One region of the Methylibium sp. T29 genome, then DNA from elsewhere that is predicted to be linked to it. Evidence: predicted binding sites of a transcription regulator. Region 1 holds the regulator's gene; the other holds the start of a gene.
What was found. The regulator NrdR, encoded in region 1, represses ribonucleotide reductase genes. The targets are predictions, from matches to a motif close to CACNANATNTNGTG.

Region 1 (5,039 bases):
CGCCCGCCTGCGTTCCGGCACGTCGTTGCCGGAGCGGCCGGCAGGGCTCCGGTAAACTGCCGCGGCAGCGCAACCGGCGATACGGCCCCCGAGGCCCGAGGTGGATCTCCACCAGGAAGCGCTGCCGGAAGTTCTGCCTGCTGCAGACCCGTTCCGCCGCGCGCCTGGGCAGCCCCCGGCTGCATCCGCCTCGCGGGTGCGCTGTACTGGGGTCTTCCTGATCGATGAGAACCGCCACCATGTTCGACCGCCAGCAATCCACCGTCGCGAACGTCGACGCCGAGCTTTGGGCCGCCATCCAGGCAGAGAACCGCCGCCAGGAAGAACACATCGAGCTCATCGCGTCCGAGAACTACGCCAGCCCGGCCGTGATGGCGGCGCAGGGCACCCAGCTGACCAACAAGTACGCCGAAGGCTACCCCGGCAAGCGCTACTACGGCGGCTGCGAGAACGTCGACGTGGTGGAGCAACTGGCGATCGACCGGCTCAAGCAGCTGTACGGTGCGGCCTTCGCCAACGTGCAGCCCAACTCAGGCTCACAGGCCAACCAGGGCGCGTTCTTCGCGCTGCTGCAGCCTGGCGACACCATCATGGGCATGAGCCTCGCCGAGGGCGGCCACCTGACGCACGGCATGGCGCTCAACATGAGCGGCAAGTGGTTCAAGGTGGTCAGCTACGGCCTCGACGCCAAGGAAGAGATCGACTACGACGCGATGGAACGGCTGGCCCACGAGCACAAGCCCAAGCTCATCATCGCCGGGGCGTCGGCCTATGCGCTGCGCATCGACTTCGAGCGCTTCGCCAAGGTGGCCAAGGCCGTGGGGGCCTACTTCATGGTCGACATGGCGCACTACGCCGGCCTGATCGCCGCGGGCGTCTACCCGAACCCGGTGCCGTTCGCCGACGTGGTGACCTCCACCACGCACAAGAGCCTGCGCGGGCCGCGCGGCGGGATCATCCTGGCGAACAACGAGGACATCGCGAAGAAGATCAACAGCGCGATCTTCCCCGGCCTGCAGGGTGGCCCGCTGATGCACGTGATCGCGGCCAAGGCGGTGGCGTTCAAGGAGGCGCTGCAGCCCGAGTTCAAGGCCTACCAGCAACAGGTGGTGAAGAACGCCGACGCCCTGGCGCGCACGCTGACCGAGCGCGGCCTGCGCATCGTGTCGGGCCGCACCGAGAGCCACGTGATGCTGGTCGACCTGCGTCCCAAGGGCCTGACCGGCAAGGAAGCGGAGGCCATCCTCGGCCAGGCGCACATGACCTGCAACAAGAACGGCATCCCGAACGATCCGCAGAAGCCGATGGTCACCAGCGGCATCCGCCTGGGCAGCCCGGCGATGACGACGCGCGGTTTCGGAGTGGAACAGGCGGTCCGGACCGCGCACCTGATCGCCGACGTGCTCGACCGACCGCACGACGAGAGCAACCTGGCCGACGTGCGCGCCAAGGTGGCGCTGCTGACGCGCGAGTTCCCGGTCTACCGTTGAGCCTGCCGGCGCCTCGCGGACTCCCTCCTCGCCTTCCGGCCTGAGCTGAGTGCGCTGCCCCTTCTGCGGCCACGAGGACACCCAGGTCGCCGAGACCCGGGAGTCCGACGAAGGCGACGTGATCCGTCGCCGGCGTCGCTGCCCGTCCTGTGACAAGCGCTTCACGACCTACGAGCGCGCCGAGCTGGCAATGCCGGCGATCGTGAAGAAGGATGGCAGCCGCAGCGAATTCGATCGCAGCAAGATCCGCGCGTCGATGATGCTGGCGCTGCGCAAGCGGCCTGTGAGCATCGACCAGGTCGAGGCCGCCCTCGGGCGCATCGAGGAGAAGATGCTCGCCACCGCCGCCAACGAGGTGCCGTCCGCGAAGATCGGCGAGATGGTGATGCGCGAGCTGAAGAAGCTCGACAAGGTGGCTTACGTGCGCTTCGCGTCGGTGTACCGGAGCTTCGAGGGCGTCGACGAATTCAGCCGCCTCATCAAGGACATTTGAACCCCCGAGCCTGTCACAGCCTCTGAGGCAGCGGCGGCAGCGCTTCCCTCCCCGCTTCCCCCGACGGGGCGACGCGCCACCCAGGCTGCAAGCCTAGATTCGCCTGCATCGTCACCACGATGTCCAGGAGAGGCCATGCGAACGCCGCAACGGGGATTCACCTTCATCGAGACGGGCGCCACGCTCGCCATCCTGGCGATCGCTGCAACCCTCGCGATCCCTGGCTTCCAGGATCTGCTGCAGCGAAGGCACACGGAAGGCGTGGCCACCGAGCTCGCCACCGACCTGCAGTTCCTGCGCTCCGAAGCGGTCGCCCGCAATCAGACGCTGCGCGCCAGCTTCTCCGCGTTGCCCGGCGGTGGCAGCTGCTACCTGCTGCACTCGGGTGCCGCGGCGGCCTGCCGTTGCCAGCCCGACGGCAGTCCGTCCTGCAGCGGCGACGCGCAGCAGATCAAGGCGGTGCCCCTGCCGGCCGGTAGCCGCGTCAGCGTGCAGGCCAACGTGGGCTCCATCGTCTACGACCCGCGGCACGGCACCAGCACGCCGGCCGCGACGATCCGCGTCACGGGTCTGGACGGCCGCGCGGTGCACCACGTGGTGAACATCATGGGCCGAGTTCGCTCGTGCTCCCCTCGTGCCGAGTTCGGCGGCTACCGCGCCTGCTGAGCCATGGCGCCCCGCCCGGGCATGACCGCCGCACGCGGTCTGAGCCTCGTCGAACTGGTGATCGTGCTGCTTGTCGTCGGCATCCTCGCGGTGATCGCCTATCCCAGCTTCATGGCGCAGTTGCTCAAGACCCGCCGCATCGAGGCCATCGCCGCGCTGGCCCAGGTACAGCAGGCTCAGGAACGCTGGCGCGCGAATCACACGACGTACGCCGACACCCTCGCGGCGCTCGGTCTGTCGTCGCCCGCGTCCGGCCGCTACCTGATCACGATCGACCACGGCGCGGTCGACGGCTACACGGCCACGGCCCGTGCCGTCGGTGCGCAAGCGGTCGACACGGCCTGCACCAGCCTGAGTCTCACGCTGGGCGGCGGCACCACCCGCCACGCATCGACCGGCTCCGCGCTCGCAAGCGTCTGCTGGAACCGGTGAGCCCGCATGGCCGACGCACGGATGTCCCGGCGGAGAAATCTCGCGTCCCAGCGCGGCCTGTCGCTGGTCGAACTGCTCGTCGGCTTCGCGGTCGCGCTCTTCGTTGTCATCGGCAGCATCGCCCTGCTCGTCGACCAGTTGCGCGACAGCCGCCGCCTGTTGCTCGAGGCGCGCGTTCACCAGGATCTGCGGGCCGCGGCTGATCTGATCACGCGCGATCTGCGCCGTGCCGGCTACTGGCAGCACGCGCCAGCCGGCGGGGCCAACCCGTACGAGGAAGTCACGACGGCCGGTCCCGAGACCGCGGCGGTCGTGCGCTACAGCTTTTCTCGCGACGCTCTCGAGAACGACAGCGTCGATGCCGCGGAGGCCACCGGCTTCCGACTCGGCGGAGACACGTTGCAGACGCTGAACGGAGGAAGCTGGCAGGCGATGACCGACCCCGGCACCGTGCGCATCACGCATTTTCGATCAGCCCGCGGGTCAGCGTCGTCCCGCTCGGCCAGTTCTGCATGCCGGCCTGCGCGGTCGGCACGGCGGGCTGCCCCGTGCTGTCGCTGCGCAGCTACGTGATCGAGTTGCGCGGGCGCTCCGCGACCGACGCCGCCGTGCAGCGCGAGATCCGGCAGACCGTGCGCGTTCGCAACGATGCGCTGCCGATCGGGTCCTGTCCCGCCCCGACCACATGAAGACCGGCCGCACACCCCAGCAAGGCGCCGCCGCGCTGGCCGTCGTGATGATCCTGTTGCTGGCGATGACCATCCTGGCCGCCTTTGCGAACCGCAGCCTGCTCTTCGAGCAGCGGAGTTCGGCCAATCAATACCGTTCCACGATCGCTGCCGAGACCGCCGAGGCCGGTCTCGAGTGGGCGCAAGCCCTGCTGAACGACGGTCGCCGCGTCGATGCGCACTGCCTCCCGGCCGCGGACCAGCCCACCTCGTTCCGTGAACGCTATGTCCCGAAGTCCTCACCCGATGCCGCCATCGCGCCCGTCACCACCGTTCGTCCCGGATGCAGCCTGGGCGCGACCGGTCTGACCTGCCATTGCCCGGACGCCGGCGGCTCGGCCGAGTGGACCCGCAACGACCCCAGCTTCACCGTCGAGTTCGCAGCCATCATCGGCGATCCGGAGGCCATCCGAATCACCGCCCGCGGCTGCTCGAGCCGCGGCTCGCAGTGCGTGCCGGGCAGCGACGCCGCACGTGCCGACGCCTCGGCGGCGACGCAGGCCATCTTCAAGCTCCGCCCTACCCTGCGGACAATGCCGGCCGCCGCGCTCACCACCGGGGGCCTTGTGGCCCTCGACGGTTGGCAATTGCTCAACGCCGATTACGCCACGCAAGGCCTGCTGATCGATGCGGGTGGCGCCATCACGCTCGGCGGCACGCCGCCGCTCCTGAGCACGTTGCCGGGCAGCCCGGTCGAGAACGCGCTGATCGAACGCGACGAGGCCTTGGCGCGGCTTGCATCAGCCGATGCGTCGGGCGCGGCCTTCTTTTCCGCGCTGTTCGGCAGCACGCCTGCGCAGTTCGCCGCGGCTCCTGCGACCCGGCGCATCGCCGGGTGCTCGGCCATCTCCTGCGGCACCGCCCTGCGAACGGCCTACGCAGAGGGCGACACGAGCTTCTTCGTCGATGGCGATCTGCAACTCGACGCCGCCGGCTGGCCCGGCGCTGCGGTCGGCAGCGCGGACCGGCCGCTGCTCCTGGTGGTCGGCGGGGCGCTGCGCTTCAATGGCGGTTTCCCCGCCCACGGTCTGATCTACGCAGCCGAAAGCAGCTTCGACCCCGGTGGTGCCATCGATCTGCAAGGGGCGCTCGTGGCACGAGGCAACCTCGCAGGCAGCAGCAACGGCCGTATCACCTACAACTCGCCGGTGCTGCGGCAGCTGCGGTCCGCAGCCGGACCGTGGGTGCGCGTGCCCGGCAGCTGGCGTGACGGTCGGTGTGCCGACGGCG
Region 2 (5,039 bases), on a different contig from region 1:
CGACCGCACGACACGCATTGGCGAATCACTGACAGGCCTCGCACGTCGGGTCGTCGATCGCGCAGAACTTCATGTCGGTGGCGGGCACGCTGCTCGCAGCATCGAACTGCGCTTGCGCTGCAGCAGCCACGGCATCGACACCACCGCTGCCGCTCGACACGGCATTCAGGTGCCCCGCCTTCACCGTCGATTTCTCGGCATGCGTCGCGCCCACCGTGCGCAGGTAGTAGGTGGTCTTCAGGCCACGCTGCCACGCGAGCTTGTAGGTGTCGTCGAGCTTCTTGCCGGACGCGCCCGCCATGTAGATGTTGAGGCTCTGCGCCTGGTCGATCCATTTCTGGCGGCGTGCCGCCGCCTCGACCAGCCAGGTCGGCTCGACCTCGAAGGCCGTCGCGTAAAGCGACTTCAGTTCCTCTGGCACGCGGTCGATGCGACGCAGCGAACCATCGAAGTGCTTGAGGTCCATCACCATCACGTCGTCCCACAGACCGAGCTTCTTCAGATCACGCACGAGGTACTCGTTGATGACCGTGAACTCGCCCGACAGGTTGGACTTGACCGACAGGTTGCTGAACGACGGCTCGATCGACGCGTCCACGCCGATGATGTTGGAGATGGTCGCGGTCGGAGCGATCGCCACGCAGTTGGAATTGCGCATGCCGTGCTGCTGGATGCGCGCGCGCAGCGCGTCCCAGTCGAGCGAGGTGGAACGGTCGACGTCGACGTAGCCGCCGCGCTGCTCGGCCAGCAGATCCAGGCTGTCGATCGGCAGGATGCCGCGGTCCCACAGCGAACCCTTGTAGCTGGAATAGCGGCCGCGCTCCTCGGCCAGTTCGGTCGAGGCCCAATAGGCGTGGTAGCACACCGCCTCCATCGAACGGTCGGCGTACTCGACCGCCTGCTGCGAAGCGTAGGCAATGCGCAGTTGGTAGAGGCTGTCCTGGAAGCCCATCACGCCCAGGCCGACCGGGCGGTGGCGCAGATTGGAGTCGCGTGCCTTCTTGACCGCGTAGTAGTTGATGTCGATCACGTTGTCGAGCATGCGCATCGCCGTCGACACCGTCTTCCTCAGCTTGGCGTGGTCGATCTCCAGACCCTCGGCGCCGTGCATCAGGTGCTGGGCGAGGTTGACCGAGCCGAGGTTGCAGACCGCGATCTCGCTGCCGTTGGTGTTGAGCGTGATCTCGGTGCACAGGTTCGAAGAGTGCACCACGCCGACATGCTGCTGGGGCGAGCGGACGTTGCAGGCATCCTTGAACGTGATCCACGGATGCCCGGTCTCGAACAGCATCGACAGCATCTTGCGCCACAGGTCCTTGGCCGGCACGCGCTTGTAGAGCTTGAGCTCGCCTCGATCGGCCTTCTGTTCGTAGGCGGTGTACGCCTGCTCGAAAGCGATGCCGAACTTGTCATGCAGGTCCGGGCAGGTGGACGGCGAGAACAGCGTCCAGTCGCCGCCTTCGATGACGCGCCGCATGAACAGATCGGGGATCCAGTTCGCGGTGTTCATGTCGTGGGTGCGACGGCGGTCGTCGCCGGTGTTCTTGCGCAGCTCCAGGAACTCCTCGATGTCGAGGTGCCAGGTTTCCAGGTAGGCACAGACCGCCCCCTTGCGCTTGCCGCCCTGGTTGACGGCCACCGCGGTGTCGTTGACGACCTTCAGGAATGGCACGACGCCCTGCGACTCGCCGTTGGTGCCCTTGATGTGGCTGCCGAGCGCACGCACCGGTGTCCAGTCGTTGCCCAGACCACCGGCGAACTTGGAGAGCAACGCGTTCTCCTTGATCGCCTCGTAGATGCCGTCCAAGTCGTCGGCCACGGTCGTGAGGTAGCAGCTCGACAGCTGCGAGCGGCGCGTGCCGCTGTTGAACAGCGTCGGCGTGCTCGACATGAAGTCGAAGCTCGACAGCACCTCGTAGAACTCGATTGCCCGCGCCTCGCGGTCGACCTCGTTCAGCGCCAGGCCCATGGCCACGCGCATGAAGAAGGCCTGCGGCAATTCGATGCGCGCCTTGCGAACGTGCAGGAAGTAGCGGTCGTACAGCGTCTGCAGGCCGAGGTAGTCGAACTGCAGGTCGCGGTCGGCCTTGAGCGCCTCGCCCAGGCGGCGCAGGTCGTACTGCATCAGCCGCTCGTCGAGCAGTTCGGCCTCGACACCCTGCTTGATGAAGCCCGGGAAGTAGTCGGCATAGCGCTGCTGCATTTCCTCGTGGAGCACCTCGCCGCCGAGGATTTCGCGGCGGATGGTGTGCAGCAGCAGCCGCGCAGTCGCCCGCGTGTAGGCCGGGTCCTTCTCGATCAGCGTGCGGGCGGCCAGGATGGCGGCCTTGTAGACCTCGTCGATCGGCACGCCGTCGTACAGGTTGCGCTGGGTCTCGGCGAGGATCGGCGCAGCCTGCACCTCGCTGCCGAGATTGGCACAGGCCGATTCCACCAGGGCCTGCAACCGGCCGGTGTCGAGCGGCACGCGCTGGCCGCGATCGATCACGTGCAGCGCGACGGCCGGCGCCACCGGCGCAGCGCCCTGCTTGGCGCGCTCCTGAGCGCGGCGCTCGCGGTACAGCACATAGGCGCGGGCGATCTCGTGGTGCCCGCCGCGCATCAGCCCGAGTTCCACCGCATCCTGGATGTCCTCGATGTGGAAGGTGCCGCCGCCCGGACGTGAACGCAGCAGCGCGCGCACCACCGATTCGGTCAGACCATCGACCATCTCGCGGACGCTGGCCGAGGCCGCACCCTGCGTGCCGTGCACGGCCAGGAAGGCCTTCATCAAGGCCACGGCGATCTTGTTCGGCTCGAACGCCACCACCGCTCCGTTGCGCCGGATGATCTGGTAGCCGGCATAGGCCGAGCTGCCGGGAGCCGCCCGCGAAACTGCGGTGGCGGCGAGCGCGCCGCCGGCAAGAGCGGCGGCCGGAACGCTGGAGCTGATGGATTGCATGAGGTCCCTTTCGGTTCTTATGAGATGACGGTGTTTGCGACGGGCCGGCGCAAGGGGTTCGACTGCGGGTGATCGCCTGGGTTCAGCCTTCGAGGTACCAGCGTGCACGGGACACGGTGCGCCATGAACTGCCGATCGCCATCGTGACAGCGGGACGATCGGAGCAGACGCAGCGCCGGGCTGTACAACGCCGCCTGGACGGGGCGGCCACGAGGTCGATGTTCACGCGAGAGCGACCCCGGACGTGCTCGGCTCAGGCAGGACGGGAAGGCATCGGCACACTATATCTAGCGCTCGTCGCCTCTACAAGCACTATATGTAGCGTGTCACGACTTGAAACGTGGCGACCTTTCTCACACCTCGGAGACAAGCCGCATCAGTGCTTGCGCACGACGGCCCGGCCCACGAGTGACGCGCCTCCAGCGCGAAAATCGGCCGCCAGGCCGCATGGAACCTGCCTTCGCCAAACGCGCTCGCTTCGCGCCTTCAGCGCGAGGCGAGCACACCCTTGGGAAAGTACCGATCCGGCCATTCTGTCAGCGACTGCAGGCGCACCCACTCGAAGCCGGCGCCGGGGTCGAGCTTGCGCCCGGGAGCCACGTGCTCATGCCCGGCCACGTCGCGCAACGGATGCTGCCGCGCGAGCGCGTGCAGCAACTCGGCGAGGCGCTCGTACTGCGACGGCTCGAAGCGCTCGCCCTCCAGACCTTCGAGCTCGATGCCGATCGAATAGTCGTTGCAGTTCTCCCGGCCTCGCCACGCCGAGCGGCCGGCATGCCAGGCCCGCCGCGCTGTCGGCACGAACTGCAGCAGCTCGCCGTCGCGCCGGACGACGAAATGCGATGACACCTCGAGGCCGCGGATCTGCTGGAAATAGGGGTGAGCATCCCAGTCGAGCGTGTTGGTGAACAGCCGCTCGATCGAGTCGCCTCCATAGCTGCCAGGCGGCAGGCTGATCGAATGGATCAGCGCCAGCGTGACCTCGGTGCCTTCTGGCCGCGGCCCATGGTTGGGCGAATCGACGCGGCGCGCAGCCGACCACCAACCGTCCTGCCAGTGCGTGCCCTGCAGGCTCACGCCCGCCCCGATCCGGCGGGCGGCAGTTCGTCATCCGAGTCGTCGGCACCCGGCCCGATGGCCACGCCATGCTCGGCGACCATGACCCCCAGCCGCGCCATGCGATAGCGCATCTGCCGCAGCGAGAGACCGAGCTGGCGCCTGCAGCAGTGCGATTGAAGCGGTAACGCTCCAGCGCACGCACGAGGATGTCGCGCTCGACGCCGTCGAGGTAGGCGGCGAGATCGTCCGGCAACGGCGTCGGCAGCGCCGCGCTCGCCGGGAACTCGGCGGCGCTCGGCGTCGGCACACCCGCTGGCAGCGCCGCCAGCTCGGCACGCCCGCTGTCGCTGAACGCCGACTCGGGCAGGTCGAGGTCGCCGACATCGATCACATCGCCATCGCACAGCGCGACGGCCCGGTGCAGCAGGTTCTCGAGTTCGCGGACGTTGCCGCCGAAGGGGTAGCGCAGCAAGTAGGCGAGCGCGTCACGCGTCAGCCGCGGCGGCGGACTGACTCCGGCGTCGGCGGCGATGCGCTCCAACACGCGCTCGCAGATCGCCGGCAGATCCTCGAGCCGCTCGCGCAGCGGCGGCACCCGGATCTGGATCACGTTGAGCCGGTAGTACAGGTCCTGGCGGAAGCGCCCCGCCTGCACGTCGGCCGCCAAGTTCTTGTGTGTCGCGCTGACGATGCGAACGTCCAGCGCCGTCTCCGTCGTCGCGCCCACCGGCCGCACCGAGCGTTCCTGGATCGAGCGCAGCAGCTTGCTCTGCATCGACAGCGGCAGATCACCAATCTCGTCGAGGAACAGCGTGCCGCCACGCGCGGCCTGGAAGAAACCGTCGCGGTCCTCGTTCGCCCCCGTGAACGCACCGCGTCGGTAGCCGAAGAACTCGGCTTCCAGCAACTGCTCAGGGATCGCCCCGCAGTTCACCGCAATGAAGGGCTGACTCCGGCGCACGCCGCTGTCGTGGATCGCCCGTGCGACCAGCTCCTTGCCGGTGCCGGACTCGCCATGCACCAGCACCGGTGCCATGCT

Region 2: a site for NrdR is predicted at 3,221-3,234, ahead of x551_RS05960 (ribonucleoside-diphosphate reductase subunit alpha). Genes of this name have one in related genera too.

The regions. Positions count from the first base shown of each region.
Region 1 is NZ_AZND01000097.1:54-5,092, forward strand. Features, by position in the region: ZMP/ZTP riboswitch at 60-177, shown strand; gene glyA (serine hydroxymethyltransferase) at 240-1,490, shown strand; gene nrdR (transcriptional regulator NrdR) at 1,540-1,983, shown strand; gene x551_RS12530 (GspH/FimT family protein) at 2,119-2,649, shown strand; gene x551_RS12535 (type IV pilin protein) at 2,671-3,081, shown strand; gene x551_RS12540 (hypothetical protein) at 3,088-3,654, shown strand; gene x551_RS25845 (hypothetical protein) at 3,630-3,770, shown strand; gene x551_RS12545 (PilX N-terminal domain-containing pilus assembly protein) at 3,767-5,039, shown strand, end outside.
Region 2 is NZ_AZND01000027.1:7,248-12,286, forward strand. Features, by position in the region: gene x551_RS05960 (ribonucleoside-diphosphate reductase subunit alpha) at 26-2,941, opposite strand; gene ampD (1,6-anhydro-N-acetylmuramyl-L-alanine amidase AmpD) at 3,428-4,012, opposite strand; partial or broken gene x551_RS05970 (sigma-54 dependent transcriptional regulator) at 4,015-5,039, opposite strand, start outside.